DNA from 3 places in the Streptomyces sp. NPDC001663 genome. Region 3 is predicted to be linked to each of the others. Evidence: riboswitches for the same ligand, from Rfam matches in the RefSeq annotation. Region 3 holds a riboswitch; each other region holds the start of a gene.
The links. A riboswitch is a leader RNA that binds a small molecule or an ion and turns the genes downstream of it on or off. The one in region 3 is predicted to bind thiamine pyrophosphate.
Positions count from the first base shown of each region.

Region 1 (5,199 bases), on a different contig from region 3:
AAGCCTGCCATCCCGCACTGACAGTCGGAAGCCGGGATCGTCCGACCAGCGGTTTCGCGTTACGCCGTGGCCGCCTTCAAGGGCCGTGCCGGATCCGCCAGCAGCCCCGGATCCATCGGCGTACCCGCCTCTATCAGCCGCCTGCCCTGCGCCAGGTCCCGCGGCCTGCCCACCGCCAGCAGGGCGACGAGGCGGTTGTCACGGAGCCAGCAGACGGACCAGGCGGGGCCCGACGGGTCGCCGCGCCACAGGGTCGTGTCGGCGGAGGTGTGGTGGCCGGCGTACTGGACGAAGCGGCCGAACTGCTCGGACCAGAAGTACGGGACGGGGTCGTAGACCGCCGGCGGCTCCCCGGTGGCCTCGCCGATGATGTTCGCGGCGACCGTGCGCGGGCCCTGGAGGGCGTTGTCCCAGTGGTGGACCAGCAGGCGCTCGCCGTACCTTCCCGAAGGGAAGGATGCGCAGTCGCCCACCGCATAGACGTCCGGTGCCGAGGTGCGCAGGTGGTCGTCGGCCACGACCTCGCGGTGCACCCCGAGGTCGATGCCGGAGTCGGCGAGCCAGGCCGTGGCGGGGCGCGCGCCGATGCCGACCACGACCGCGCCCGCGGGCAGCCGCGCGCCGTCGTCGAGGACGACCGAGCCGGGTTCGATGCGCTCCACGCGCGCGTGCGTACGCAGCGACGCGCCGGCGTCGGCGTACCAGGACGTCATCGGCGCCGCCACCTCGGCGGGCAGCGCGCCCGCGAGCGGCCGGTCCGCGGCCTCGACGACGGTCACCGCGCAGCCCGCCTCGCGCGCTGCCGTGGCGAACTCGGCGCCGATCCAGCCCGCGCCGACCACCACGATGTCGTGCTGCCGGGCGAGCACGGGCCGCAGCCGCTCGGCGTCGTCCAGGGTGCGCAGCAGATGCACTCCGGGCACGCCCTCGGCGCCCGGCAGCCGGATCGGTTCGGCGCCGGTGGCGAGGACCAGGACGTCGTACGGGACGGGCCCGGCCTCGGTGTCCAGTTCGTGCTCGGCGGAGCGCACGCCCAGGGCCTCCCGCCCCAGCTGCAGCTCGATGCCGAGCGCCTCGAAGTCGACGTCGAAGGCGGAGCCCTCGGACTTGCCGAGCAGGACGGCCTTGGACAGCGGTGGCCGGTCGTACGGCTGGTGGGGCTCGGCGCCGATCAGCGTGACGGTGCCGGTGAAGCCCTGCTCGCGCAGGGCGACGGCGGTCTGCACACCGGCCATGCCCGCGCCGACGACGACCACGCGCCGTCCCGGTGCCGTGCTCGCGTCCCGTGTCTGCTCGCTCACCTGATCACCATAGACAACTGACAAATTGTCAGTCAGGAGTCGTGCGCCGTGACCTGCTGCACAAGGGCCGGCTCAGGCGTCGGCGACCTGCTCCACCACACTCGTCCCGCTGCCCGGCTGCGACTCCCACTCCCAGGTCTCCTCGAGGCGCACCCGTCCGTCCGGCAGCTCCACCACCGTCGACACGCAGTGTCCCGAGGACGTCGTCCCGTCGTGCTTGAGCTGCACGTACCGGAAGTCCAGCCGGTCACCCGACCGAGTACCCACAAGGTGCCCGCGTACGACGTCGCCGCCCGCGTACTCGGCCCAGATCTCGCCGTCCTTCTCGTGGTACGTGAAGCGCGTACGGGTACCCACCTGACCTGGGGCTTGGTCGGCGACGGGCGCGAGGACGAGGCCGTCCAGCGAGCGGGGCATGACAGGAGGCTCCCTTACAGAGGCGTCGGGGGGCGGGCTAGGGTGGCCAACGTACAAGCACTCGCGGGAGCCCGGACGCACCGGGCTGAGAGGGAGGCTGGCGGCCTCCGACCGTACGAACCTGATCCGGGTCATGCCGGCGAAGGGAGGGGCTGGACGCCCATGTCGTCACGTACGTCAGACGTCCTCGTCATCGGGGGCGGAATCATCGGCCTGGTCACGGCCTGGCGCGCCGCTCAGCGCGGGTTCGCCACGGCCGTCGTGGACCCCGAACCGGGCGGCGGGGCCGCCCAGGTGGCCGCCGGGATGCTGGCCGCCGTCACCGAGCTGCACTACGGCGAGCAGACCCTGCTCGGCCTGAACCTCGCCTCGGCCCGCCGCTATCCGGACTTCGCGGCCGAGCTCACCGAGGTCACCGGGCTCGACCTCGGCTACCGCCAGTGCGGCACGCTCGCCGTCGCGCTGGACGCCGACGACCGCGCCCACCTGCGCGAACTGCATGCCCTGCAGCGGCAGTCGGGCCTGGAGTCCGAGTGGCTGTCGGGGCGCGACTGCCGGCGCCTGGAGCCGATGCTCGCGCCGGGCGTGCGCGGGGGGCTCAGGGTCGACGGCGACCACCAGATCGACCCGCGGCGCCTGGCACGCGCGCTCGTGGCCGCCTGCGAGCGGGCCGGAGTCGTGTTCCACCGGGTGTGGGCCGAGCGTTTCCATGTCGTACGGGACCGGGCCGCCGGCGTCACCACGGCGGACGGCGCCGAGCTGGGCGCGGGCCAGGTGGTGCTGGCCGCGGGCAGCCTCAGCGGGCGCCTGCCGGGCATCCCGGACGACGCACTGCCGCCGGTGCGGCCGGTGAAGGGGCAGGTGCTGCGACTGACCGTGCCGAAGCGGTTCGCGCCGTTCCTGAGCCGCACCGTGCGTGCCGTCGTCCGCGGCAGCCACGTCTACCTGGTGCCGCGCGAGAACGGCGAGCTGGTGATCGGCGCGACCAGCGAGGAGCTGGGCTGGGACACCACGGTCACCGCGGGCGGGGTGTACGAGCTGCTGCGCGACGCGCACGAACTCGTCCCCGGGATCACCGAACTGCCCCTGACGGAGACGCGCGCGGGCCTGCGCCCCGGCTCCCCCGACAACGCCCCGCTGCTCGGCCCGACGGAGCTGCCCGGACTGCTGCTGGCCACCGGCCACTACCGCAACGGCGTGCTGCTCACGCCGGTCACCGGCGACGCGCTGGCGCACGCCCTGGCCACCGGTGAGCTCCCGGACGAGGCCCGCCCGTTCACCCCGAAGCGCTTCGCGCTCATGGAGCAGCCCGTATGAACATCTCCGTCAACGGAGAGCCGCGGGAGTTCGCTCCCGGCACGGCTCTCGACACCGTCGTACGCGCGCTGACCCCGGCTCCCTCCGGAGTGGCAGCCGCCCTCAACGAAACCGTCGTCCCGCGCGCGCAGTGGCCGTCGACGTCCCTGACCGACGGGGACCGCGTCGAGGTCCTCACCGCCGTCCAAGGAGGCTGAACCATGGCCGACGACCCCTTTGTCATCGGCGGTACGTCCTTCACGTCCCGCCTGATCATGGGCACCGGCGGTGCCCCCAGCCTGGAGGTGCTGGAGCGGGCGCTGGTGGCCTCGGGCACGGAGCTGACGACGGTCGCGATGCGCCGCGTCGACCCTTCGGTGCACGGTTCCGTCCTGTCCGTCCTGGAGAAGCTCGGCATCCAGGTGCTGCCGAACACGGCCGGCTGCTTCACCGCGGGGGAGGCGGTGCTGACCGCACGGCTGGCGCGCGAGGCCCTCGGCACCGACCTGATCAAGCTCGAGGTCATCGCCGACGAGCGCACCCTCCTGCCCGACCCGATCGAGCTGCTGGACGCCGCCGAGACCCTGGTCGACGACGGTTTCACCGTGCTGCCGTACACGAACGACGACCCCGTGCTGGCGCGCAAGCTGGAGGACGTCGGCTGTGCGGCGATCATGCCGCTGGGCTCGCCGATCGGCTCCGGGCTCGGCATCCGCAATCCGCACAACTTCCAGCTGATCACCGAGCACGCGCGCGTACCGGTGATTCTGGACGCGGGCGCCGGTACGGCGTCGGACGCGGCGCTCGCGATGGAGCTGGGGTGCGCGGGTGTGATGCTCGCCTCGGCGGTGACGCGGGCGCAGGAGCCGCAGTTGATGGCCGAGGCCATGAAGCACGCCGTGGACGCGGGCCGGCTGGCGTTCCGGGCGGGCCGCATCCCGCGCCGCCATTTCGCCGAGGCGTCCTCGCCCCACGAGGGGCGCGCGCACCTGGATCCCGAGCGCCCCGCGTTCTGAACGGACGTTCGAAAAGATCCGGAAGTCGGTGCGACGTCCGTCACAGCTCGGCTGCAGTAGCGCCCCGATCCCGCAGGATCCAACGGCCCTGTCAGTCGCGGCTCGTACACTCACCTGCGTGGATACGACCCTTCAGGACCCTCTGGTCGGGCAGGTGCTCGACGGGCGCTACCGCGTGGACGCGCGGATCGCGGTCGGCGGGATGGCCACGGTCTACCGGGCCCTGGACACCCGCCTCGACCGCGTGCTCGCGCTCAAGGTGATGCACCCGACGCTGGCGGCCGACGGCTCCTTCGTCGAGCGGTTCATCCGGGAGGCCAAGTCGGTCGCGCGCCTCGCGCATCCGAACGTGGTGCAGGTCTTCGACCAGGGCACCGACGGGTCGTACGTCTATCTCGCCATGGAGTACGTCGCCGGGTGCACCCTGCGTGACGTGCTGCGCGAGCGCGGGGCGCTGCAGCCGCGCGCCGCCCTGGACATCCTGGAGCCGGTGCTCGCCGCGCTGGGCGCCGCCCACCGCGCCGGGTTCGTGCACCGGGACATGAAGCCGGAGAACGTGCTGATAGGGGACGACGGCCGGGTCAAGGTCGCCGACTTCGGCCTCGTACGTTCCGTGGACACGGTCACCAGCACGACCGACACCGTACTCGGCACTGTCTCCTACCTCGCGCCGGAGCAGATCGAGCACGGCACGGCCGATCCCCGGGTCGACGTGTACGCGTGCGGTGTCGTCCTCTACGAGATGCTGACCGGCGACCGGCCGCACTACGGGGACTCTCCGGCCACCGTCCTGTACAAGCACATCCACGAGGACGTCCCGCCCCCGTCGGGCGCCGTGCCGGGACTGCCGTACGAGCTGGACGAGCTGGTCGCCTCGGCCACCGCGCGCACCCCCGACATCCGCCCGTACGACGCGGTGGCGCTGCTCGCGCAGGCCCGCGAGGCGCGTGCCGCGCTCAGCACCGACCAGCTCGACGCGATGCCGCCGCAGGCGCTCGCGCCGGAGCACCTGGACATCTCCGAGGACCGTACGAGCGTCATCCCGCGCGCGCTGACGCTGCCGCGGCTGCTGCCGGTCAACGAGGACGCGCCGGAGCCCGCGCTGCACCGCACCAGCCGGCTGGAGTCACCCCCGCCGCCGCCCCCGCGGCGGCGCGGCGCGCGCTCCC
Region 1 is NZ_JBIAUR010000008.1:215,982-221,180, forward strand. It holds gene ACFY1L_RS26150 (NAD(P)/FAD-dependent oxidoreductase) at 60-1,301, opposite strand; gene ACFY1L_RS26155 (hypothetical protein) at 1,374-1,718, opposite strand; TPP riboswitch at 1,772-1,883, shown strand; gene thiO (glycine oxidase ThiO) at 1,881-3,035, shown strand; gene thiS (sulfur carrier protein ThiS) at 3,032-3,232, shown strand; gene ACFY1L_RS26170 (thiazole synthase) at 3,236-4,030, shown strand; gene pknB (Stk1 family PASTA domain-containing Ser/Thr kinase) at 4,149-5,199, shown strand, end outside.
Region 1: linked by a shared signal. The riboswitch ahead of thiO (glycine oxidase ThiO) and the one ahead of ACFY1L_RS33565 (thiamine ABC transporter substrate binding subunit) in region 3 are both predicted to bind thiamine pyrophosphate.

Region 2 (5,199 bases), on a different contig from region 3:
CGGAGGGGCATCGTCAACAGTGATCCCGAAATCGGTGGCCAGCCCAGCGAGCCCGGAGGCATAGCCCTGCCCGACTGCTCGGAACTTCCACCGCCCCGCTCGTAGGTACAGCTCACCGCCGATGAACGCGGTCTCCGTCCCAGCCTCCATGTGGAACCGCGCGATCTCGGTCCGCGTCGCGGGGTCCAGCAGTCTCAAGGTCAGTCCAGGCACCTGACCGAACGTTCCGCCGTCGGCCGACGCCCCCAGTACGACCCGTTCGACGGCCGGTTCTAGCGAGCTCAGATCCACCTCGATCGCGTCGGTCAGGACACCCCCGGCACTCTGCTTCCCGAGATGCGTCACCGCGTTCGATGCATGTCGCGGCTGGTTGTAGAAGACGAAGTCACCATCGTCACGAACGCGGCCTGCCGCAGTGAGCAGCAACGCCGATGCGTCGACATCGGGCACATCAGGTCCCTCGGACCAAGCCAGCTCAACGCGCACTGCCGGAACATCGACGGGAAGGTTGGCGCCCTTGCTCAGTGCTCTCGCTGTCATGGAGTCAGTCTGCCCAGCCGAGAGAGCCGAAGGGCCGGCTTCCCGAGGTCTCAAGGGAAGCGATGCCCCGGAGAGCCGGGGCATCGAACCCTGTTCTCAGTCCGCAATCGGCAGGTAAACCCTGTTCCCGCTGGCCGCGAACTCCTTCGACTTCTGGAGCATCCCCTCAGCGACCTCCTCAGCCGTCGCCCCCGCAGCCGCCGTACCGCCGAACTGCGCTGTGATGCTTTGGCTGATCTTCATCGAGCAGAACTTCGGCCCGCACATCGAGCAGAAGTGGGCGGTCTTGGCCGGCTCCGCAGGCAGGGTCTCGTCGTGGAACTCCCGTGCCGTGTCCGGGTCCAGGGCGAGGTTGAACTGGTCCTCCCACCGGAACTCGAAGCGGGCGTCGGACAGCGCGTCGTCCCACTCCTGCGCACCGGGGTGCCCCTTGGCGAGGTCGGCCGCATGGGCGGCGATCTTGTAGGTGATGACGCCGGTCTTGACGTCGTCCCGGTTGGGCAGGCCCAGGTGCTCCTTGGGCGTGACGTAGCAGAGCATCGCCGTGCCCCACCAGGCGATCATCGCGGCGCCGATGCCGGAGGTGATGTGGTCGTACGCCGGCGCGACGTCCGTCGTCAGCGGGCCGAGCGTATAGAACGGAGCTTCATCGCAGATCTCCTGCTGAAGGTCGATGTTCTCCTTGATCTTGTGCATGGGGACGTGTCCCGGGCCCTCGATCATGGTCTGTACGTTGAAACGCTTGGCGATCGTGTTGAGTTCCCCGAGCGTCCTCAACTCCGCGAACTGCGCCTCGTCGTTGGCGTCCGCGATCGAACCCGGCCTGAGGCCGTCGCCCAGCGAGTAGGTGACGTCGTAGGCGGCCAGGATCTCGCAGAGTTCCTCGAAGTTCTCGTACAGGAACGACTCCTTGTGGTGCGCGAGGCACCACGCGGCCATGATCGAACCGCCGCGCGAGACGATGCCGGTCTTGCGGTTCGCGGTGAGCGGGACGAACGGCAGGCGGACACCCGCGTGGACGGTCATGTAGTCCACGCCCTGCTCGGCCTGCTCGATGACCGTGTCCTTGTAGATCTCCCAGGTCAGCTCCTCGGCGCGACCGTCGACCTTCTCGAGGGCCTGATAGAGCGGCACCGTGCCGATGGGGACGGGGGAGTTGCGCAGCACCCACTCGCGGGTGGTGTGGATGTTGCGGCCGGTGGACAGGTCCATGACGGTGTCAGCGCCCCAGCGGGTCGCCCAGGTCATCTTCTCGACCTCTTCCTCGATAGAGGAAGTGACCGCGGAGTTGCCGATGTTGGCGTTGACCTTCACCAGGAACCGCTTGCCGATGATCATCGGCTCGATCTCCGGGTGGTTGACGTTGGCCGGCAGCACCGCGCGCCCCGCCGCGATCTCCTCGCGGACCACCTCGGGCGACACGTTCTCGCGGACGGCCACGAACTCCATCTCCGGCGTGATCTCACCGCGGCGCGCGTACGTGAGCTGGGTGACCGCCTTGCCGTCGCGGCTCCGGCGCGGCTGGCGCGGCCGCCCCGGGAAGACCGCGTCGAGGTTGCGCAGACCACCTCGCGGTGAGGTGTGCTTGATCCCGTCGTCCTCGGGACGGACGGGGCGGCCCGCGTACTCTTCGGTGTCGCCGCGAGCGATGATCCAGTTCTCCCGCAGCGGAGCGAGCCCCCTGCGGACGTCGGTCTCGACGAGCGGATCGGTGTACGGGCCCGACGTGTCGTACAGCGTGACCGACTGCCCGTTGGTGAGGTGCACCTGACGGACAGGCACGTGCAGATCGGGGCGTGAGCCCTCGACATACGCCTTGTGCCAGCCGATGGACTTCCCGGCCTCCTGGGACTTTTCACCCGCGATGGGCTGTTCGTCCTGGCTGGAGGCAGGCGTGCGTGCGTCCTTGTTGGTCATGAGACCTACTCCCTACGCCGGCATTACCCGGTAACAGGTTCGGCGGTCGACGCAGCGGTTTCCGTCTGCCGACGTTTCGTGGGGAACATCACTCGACTTCGGTGATGTTCCACGTGAAACATCGCTGGGACGGAGGTCAGCGCCCTCTCAGCCCGGTGCTCCGAGCTCCCGCGTGTGCAAAGGTGCCTCCACGCTAGCGTCAATTCGGGCGCGGTGAACAGGGGGCCCCTGTCGTTCTTGCGATGATCGGGCGGTGACCACGACACATCAGCCCCCGTACCCACCACCCGAGCCGCCCCGCCGGCCCGGCTATGGCAGCGGCCCCGGACACGGCAGCGGCCGTGCCGACAGCCGCGGATACGGCAGCGATTTCGACGGTGCACACGATCACGATTCGGGACACGGCCACGAGTCCGGACACGGCCATGGATCCGGACACGGCCATGGATCCGGGCACGGTCACGGACCCCGGTCGGACGGCGGACACGGGCACGATCACGGCGACCATGGACACGGTCCCGGCTCCGGCGGCGGGCACGGGCACAGTCACAGCCACGGTCCGGCAGCTCCCGTCTCCAAGCACCTGCGCAAGGTCATCGCGGCGATCCTCATCCCGTTCGCCGCGGCCGTCGTGGTCGGGCTCGTCGTGCTGTGGCCCGGCGGTGCCCCTTCGCACGAGCGCACCGGAGTGGGCTTCGACCGGCAGACCCAGCAGGCGACCGTCACCAAGGTCGTGAGCGTGAGCTGCAAGTCGGTCAACGCCTCGGGCGAGACCCCGACCGGCGACACCTCCACCGCCGAGGGCTCCTCCGCGAAGCAGGAGGCGAACGGCACCTGCAAGAAGGCGACGATCCGCGTCGACTCCGGCAAGGACAAGGGCCGTACCTTCACCGAGATCGTGCAGCCGGACCAGTCACGGCAGTTGCACGAGGGTGAGAAGGTCGTGGCCGCCTACGAGCCCTCGGCGCCCAAGGACCTGCAGTACTCGGTCACCGACGTGAACCGCAGGTTCCCGATGGCGCTGCTCGCCGGCATCTTCGCGCTCGCCGTCGTGGTGGTGGGCCGGATGCGCGGCGTCATGGCACTGGTCGCGCTGGCCGTGAGTTTCCTGGTGCTGACGTTCTTCATCCTGCCCGCGATCCTGCAGGGTTCGAATCCGCTGCTGGTGGCGGTCATCGGGGCGAGCGCCATCATGCTGATCGCCCTCTACATGTGCCACGGCCTGTCGGCTCGTACGTCCGTGGCCGTGCTGGGCACGCTGCTCTCGCTGGTACTGATCGGCTTCCTGGGATCGGGGTTCATCGGCTGGGCCGCGCTCACCGGCAACACCGACGACAACACCGGCCTGATCCATGGCCTGTATCCGTCGATCGACATGAGTGGTCTGCTGCTCGCGGGCGTCATCATCGGCTCGCTCGGTGTCCTCGACGACGTGACGGTCACGCAGACGTCGGCGGTCTGGGAGCTGCACGAGGCCAATCCGTCGATGGGCTGGCGGGGGCTGTACCGGGCGGGCATCCGCATCGGCCGCGACCACATCGCGTCCGTCGTCAACACACTCGTTCTCGCCTACGCGGGCGCCGCGCTGCCGTTGCTGCTGCTGTTCTCCATCGCGCAGAGCAGTGTGGGGACGGTCGCCAACAGCGAGCTCGTCGCGGAGGAGATCGTGCGCACGCTGGTGGGCTCGATCGGCCTGGTCGCCTCCGTGCCGGTCACAACGCTGCTCGCGGCGCTGGTGGTCGCGGCCGACCGTCCGGGACCGGAGCAGGCCGCGACGGCGGCCGTCACGGCACCGGCTCAGGCGCAGACCCGCACGGGGCACGGCCGCCGCCGCAAGCGCTGAGGCGAACGGCACGTGCGCCGCCGGGGCGCGCGGGTGGAAGCGGTCCGACAACTGCCGCCCGGGCAACCGAGGAAAGGCGTCCGACGGCCGCCGAGGCACCCGGGGAGAGGATCCGGTGGCCGCCCGGCCCCGGCTCGAGGAGAAGCGTTACTGCACACCCCCAAAGCCCGCGCTGAAGCGTTCCGCCGACTCCGCGTCGTGCCGCTGCCGTTTCAGCCCGCGCTCTGCTCCTCCGCCAGGATGCGGTCCAGCGCCTCGTCGAGGTGGGCGTCGAAGTCCGCGAGGGAGCCCTCCTGACCGAGCGGCACCAGCTTGTCGGTGCGGTCGAGGAAGGCGATGAGAGGCGCCGTGGACGAGCGGAACAACGCCTGGTCGCAGCCGACCTGAAGCCGGATCAGTACCTCTCCCAGCGAGTCGGGTTCGGCGGGCGAGACGCGCACGTCGCCCTCTCCGCACGGCCTACCGACCCCGTCGATCAGCAGCTCGCGACCGAACGCCCAGGTCACCGGGGCATCACCGGGGAGATGGAAGGTCAGCCGTACGGCATAGGGATCGCAGGTCTCGTAACGCAGTTCCACCGGGATGCGGAAGGAGAGCTCCTCGGAGACGAGGAAGCTCATCATGACCTCTGCCTGTACGGACTCGCGCATCGCCTACCCCGTCATTGTGAAGCCGACTGGCTGGGAATGATCCCGGACACTGGTGGAATCTTGCTGAACGTACACGGCAGATCACAAGGAGTGAGTTTTCAGATACTGATAGAGATCGCGAGCGATCCCAGCAGTCGTCCCACTTCGCTCTGCAACTGCTGCGCCGCGGAAAGCAGCCGATCAGCCTGATGAGAAGGCAGCGAAATGGCCATCGTCGCGGCCGTGGTGCCCACGGTGATCGGAATCGCC
Region 2 is NZ_JBIAUR010000012.1:172,804-178,002, reverse strand. It holds gene ACFY1L_RS34875 (VWA domain-containing protein) at 1-540, opposite strand, end outside; gene thiC (phosphomethylpyrimidine synthase ThiC) at 637-2,457, opposite strand; TPP riboswitch at 2,450-2,639, opposite strand; gene ACFY1L_RS34865 (YibE/F family protein) at 2,711-4,300, shown strand; gene ACFY1L_RS34860 (SsgA family sporulation/cell division regulator) at 4,513-4,950, opposite strand; gene ACFY1L_RS34855 (IclR family transcriptional regulator) at 5,049-5,199, opposite strand, start outside.
Region 2: linked by a shared signal. The riboswitch ahead of thiC (phosphomethylpyrimidine synthase ThiC) and the one ahead of ACFY1L_RS33565 (thiamine ABC transporter substrate binding subunit) in region 3 are both predicted to bind thiamine pyrophosphate.

Region 3 (5,199 bases):
AGCTCCCGGAGTTCGACGACGAGCCGCTCCCGAAGCGAGCGGTCGAGCTGGCCGAGCGGCTCGTCGAGCATCAGCAGCCGGGGGCGGGGCGCGAGCGCGCGGGCCAGCGCCACGCGCTGCTGCTCACCGCCGGAGAGCGCGGCGACGGCCCGGCGGGCGGCACCCGGCAGCCCGACCAGGTCCAGCAACTCGCGTACGCGCTCCGCTTGCTGAGGGCGCGACGCCCCGTGCATCCGCAGCCCGAACGCGACGTTCCCGCCCACGTCCCGCTGCGGGAACAGCTGATGATCCTGGAACATCAGGCCCACGCCGCGCTTGTGCGCGGGCACGCCGGCCTGGTCCCGTCCGTCGAGCAACACCCGCCCGCCGTCCAGGGGTTGGAGCCCCGCGACCGCCCGCAGCAGTGTCGACTTGCCGCTGCCGCTCGGCCCGAGCACGCACACCACCTCGTGCTCGGCGACATCGAGGCCGACGGCGTCGAGCACGGCCCGCCCGCCGAACCGCACGGTCGCGCCCTCAAGGCTCAGCAGCATCTAGAACTCCCCGGTCCGGTCGGTACGGAGCCGCTCGAGCACCAGCAGCGCCACCGCGCACACCACCATCAGAATCGTCGAAAGGGCCATCGCCTGGCCGTAGTTGAGATCACCGGGCCGACCCAGCAGCCGCGCCACCGCGACCGGCAGCGTCGGGTTGTCGGGCCGCGCGATGAACACGGTCGCCCCGAACTCCCCCAGCGACACCGCGAACGCGAACCCGGCGGCGACCAGCAGCGCCCGCCGCACCATCGGCAGGTCGACCTCCCGCCACACCCGCCACGGCGACGCCCCGAGCACGGTCGCCGCCTCCCTGAGCCGCGCGTCCACCGCTCGCAGCACGGGCAGCATGGTCCGTACGACGAAGGGGACGCCCACCAGCGCCTGCGCGAGCGGCACCAGGATCCATGAACTCCTCAGGTCCAGCGGCGGCTTGTCCAGCGCGATGAGGAACCCGAAGCCGACCGTCACCGCGGAGACGCCGAGCGGCAGCATCAGCAGCGCGTCGAAGCCGCGGACCAGCCGGCCCGCGTCCCGGCGGGTCAGGGCCGCGGCGGCGAGACCGCCGATCACCACGGCGACGGCGGTCGCGGCGAGGGCGTACTGGAGCGAGTTGCCGATGGCCTCGATCGGCGGCACGAGGAAGGTACCGCCGTCGTCGCGCGTCAACGCCCGGTAGTAGCCGAAGCCGGGGGCGTCGAGGGACCTCTGCACCAGCACGGCCAGCGGCAGCACGAGCAGCACGAGGACGGTGGCGAGGACACCGGCGAGCAGCCCCCACTCCCTCGCCCCGCGCGGCCGCCGCGCCGTGACGTTCGCGTCCACCAGCCGCAGGGCGGTCTCCCGCCGCCGTACGGTCGAGGCGTGTACGGCGAGGATCGCGCCGACCGCCACGAACTGGACGATGGTGAGGACCGCGGCCGTGGAGAGGTCGAAGATCTCCGACGTCTGCCGGTAGATCTCGACCTCCAGCGTCGAGAACGTCGGCCCGCCGAGGATCTGCACCACGCCGAAGGACGTGAAGGTGAAGAGGAAGACCATCAGCGCGGCGGCCGCCACGGCGGGCGCGAGGGCGGGCAGGGTCACCTTCCGCCAGGCCCTGAGCGGCGAGGCACCCAGCATCCGCGCCGCCTCCTCCTGCCGCGGGTCCAGCTGGCCCCAGAGCCCGCCGACGGTCCGTACGACGACGGCGTAGTTGAAGAAGACGTGCGCGAGCAGGATGGCCCAGACGGTCGTGTCGAGCCGTACGCCCCACAACTCGTCGAGCAGTCCCCCGCGTCCGACGAGCGCCAGGAAAGCCGTACCGACGACGACGGTCGGCAGCACGAACGGGACGGTGACGACGGCCCGCAGCACCTGCTTGCCGGGGAACTCGAAGCGCGCGAAGACGTACGCGCCGGGGAGCGCGATCAGCAGCGTGAGCGCGGTGGAGGCGAGCGCCTGCCAGGTGGTGAACCACAGCACGTGCCGGATGTCGGACTGCGTGACGACGTCCGCGATCCGCCCGAACTGCCATACCCCGTCGACCTTGAGCCCGCGCGCCACGATCGCGGCGACGGGCCAGGCGAAGAAGACGCCGAAGAACACGACGGGCACGGCCATGAGCCCGAGCCGCGTCGCGTTCCCCGAACGCCGTTTCCGGACGGCCGCTTCGGCCGCTTCGGCTACTTCAGTACGAGTGACGTCCACGACTTGACCCACTGGTCACGGTTGGCGGCGATCTTGTCGGGCGCCATGGTCTCGGGGTCCTTGGCCTGCGGCCCGTACTTCACGAACTCGGCCGGCACCTGAGCGGCCTCGCGCACCGGGTAGACGAACATGTTCAGCGGCATGTCGTCCTGGAACTCCTTGGTGAGCAGGAAGTCGATGAACGCCTTGCCCCCCTTGCTGTTCTTGGCGTTGCTGAGCAGCCCCGCGTACTCGATCTGCCGGAAGCAGGTCCCGTACGACACCCCGGTCGGCGCGGTCTTCGGCTTCGGGTCGCCGTAGATGACCTCGGCGGGCGGCGAGGAGGCGTAGGAGACGACGAGCGGCCGGTCGGCCTTGGCCTTCTTGCCGCCCGCGGACCCGGAGAACTCCTCGTTGTAGGCCTGCTCCCAGCCGTCGACGACCTTCACGCCGTTCGCCTTGAGCTTCTTCCAGTAGCCCTCCCAGCCGTCGTCGCCGTACTTCGCGGCGCTGCCGAGCAGGAAGCCGAGGCCGGGCGAGGAGGTGGAGGCGTTCTCGGTGACGAGGAGGTTCTTGTACGCCGGCTTGATCAGATCGTCGAACGACTGCGGCGGGGTCAGCTTGTGCTTGCTGAAGTACGCCTTGTCGTAGTTGACGCAGATGTCTCCGGAGTCGATCGGCGTGACCCGGTGCTTGGCCTGATCGACGCGGTACTGCGGCAGGACCAGATCGGAGCCCTTCGCCTCGTACGACTGGAAGAGCCCGTTGTCGAGCGCCCGCGACAGCAGGGTGTTGTCGACGCCGAAGAAGACGTCGCCCTGCGGGTTGTCCTTGGTGAGGATGGCCTTGTTGACGGCCTGCCCCGCGTCGCCGTCCTTGAGGACGTGGACCTTGTAGCCGGACTGCTTCTCGAAGTCCGCGAGGACGCTCTTCGAGACGGCCCACGAGTCGTGGCTGACGAGGGTGACGGTCTTGGAGTCGCCGGAGCCCTCACTGCCGGACGACGACCCGCACGCGGACAGCGTGATCAGGCCAAGGCCGACGGCCGCGGCCACGAACGTCTTGGTGTGCACTGAATTCCTCCTGGGTGACCAGGAAGAGACGCGGCCCCGCCCGGGACCGCCGGAGGATTCCGCCGGCTCCCGGGCAGGGCGCAACAGCTTGAGTGATGACCGAACTTCCTACCCAGAATGACCTGGGCAAGGTTCAGAGGGTCTGCGGACTCTCCCGCACTCTCAGCGCTGTGGCGCTCCCCTGTCGGAATATGAAGATGTACGTACGGGCTCAGATTACCGCTCGGTGGCCGCGAGCTGACCGCAGGCCCCGTCGATCTCCTGACCACGGGTGTCCCGGACGGTCACCGGCACCCCGTGCGCCGCGATGGCCTCGACGAACGCCTTCTCGTCCTCGGGCCGCGAGGCGGTCCACTTGGACCCGGGCGTCGGGTTGAGCGGGATGAGATTGACGTGCACGGGCTTGCCGCGCAGCAGCCGCCCGAGCCGGTCACCGCGCCAGGCCTGGTCGTTGATGTCCCGGATCAGCGCGTACTCGATCGACAACCGCCGCCCGCTCTTCTCCACGTACTCGAACCCGGCGTCGAGCACCTCGCGCACCTTCCACCGCGTGTTGACGGGGACGAGGGTGTCGCGCAGCTCGTCGTCGGGTGCGTGCAGCGAGATCGCGAGCCGGCACTTGAAGCCCTCGTCGGCGAACCGGTGGATGGCGGGCACAAGCCCGACGGTCGACACGGTGATGCCACGCTGCGAGAGCCCGAGCCCGTCCGGCGCGGGGTCGGTGAGCGAGCGGATGGCCGTGACGACCCGCTTGTAGTTCGCGAGGGGCTCGCCCATGCCCATGAACACGATGTTGGACAGCCGGGCCGGCCCGCCCGGGACCTCCCCGTCCCGCAGCGCCCGCATCCCGTCGACGATCTGGTGCACGATCTCGGCGGAGGACAGGTTCCGGTCCAGCCCCGCCTGCCCGGTGGCGCAGAACGGGCAGTTCATCCCGCACCCCGCCTGCGAGCTGATGCACATGGTCACCCGGTCCGGATAACGCATGAGCACCGACTCGACGAGCGTCCCGTCGAACAACCGCCACAGCGTCTTGCGGGTGGTGCCCTCGTCGGTCGACAGATGCCGTACGACGCTCATCAGCTCGGGCAGCAGCGCCTCGCGCAGCTTCTCCCGCGAACCGGCCGGGATGTCGGTCCACTCCGCCGGGTCGTGCGCGTACCGCGCGAAGTAGTGCTGCGAGAGCTGCTTGGCACGAAACGGCTTCTCCCCGATCTCGGACATGACGTCCTTACGCTCGGCAGGCGTGAGATCGGCAAGGTGCCGCGGCGGCTTCTTGGCTCCGCGGGGGGCGACGAAAGTGAGTTCTCCGGGCTTAGGCATGGCTGTACCAGTGTCGCAGATCGCCGCTAATGCCATTCCCAGTGGTGAGTGCGCACCGCCGCATCGCTGCCGGACGCCTCATCCGTGGCGAATGCCGAGGTGGGAAGGCCGGGGACGTCCGCGGCGACCGTGTGCAGGAGGTATCGCGTCGGCAGACCCGGAAAGGACGGCGAGTCGACCTGCTCGACGGTCGTGGAGACCGGCTCGGTGGCGACCCTCACGTACCGCGCCTCCACCCGGAGCTCTTCGGCCACGCACCGAAGCGCCCCGGCGACAGCCGTCTCCCCCGGCTTCAGCTTCTCCGTGGGCGGGGAGTTCCTCTCGCGTACGGCCCCGGTGGCCATGAGCTGCCTGACCTCGGTCAGCTGCTTGCCGTCCGCTTCGATCCGCACACTGACCACGGCGACCTGCCGCAGGGGCGGATCCTCCGAGAGCCATGACTCACCGGACGCGATCTCCCGCCACAGGCTCGTGACCGGCTTGCTGCCGTCACGGCCCCACGCGTCGAACGGGATTCCGTGCCGGGTCAGCCATGCCTGGAGTTCGCTCAGGCTGTCCACGCGGACAGGCTCGTGCATCCGGGCCCCCCTCAGTGACGGTGT
Region 3 is NZ_JBIAUR010000011.1:288,754-293,952, reverse strand. It holds gene ACFY1L_RS33575 (ABC transporter ATP-binding protein) at 1-533, opposite strand, end outside; gene ACFY1L_RS33570 (ABC transporter permease) at 534-2,135, opposite strand; gene ACFY1L_RS33565 (thiamine ABC transporter substrate binding subunit) at 2,198-3,274, opposite strand; TPP riboswitch at 3,362-3,467, opposite strand; gene rlmN (23S rRNA (adenine(2503)-C(2))-methyltransferase RlmN) at 3,491-4,597, opposite strand; gene ACFY1L_RS33555 (NUDIX domain-containing protein) at 4,624-5,175, opposite strand.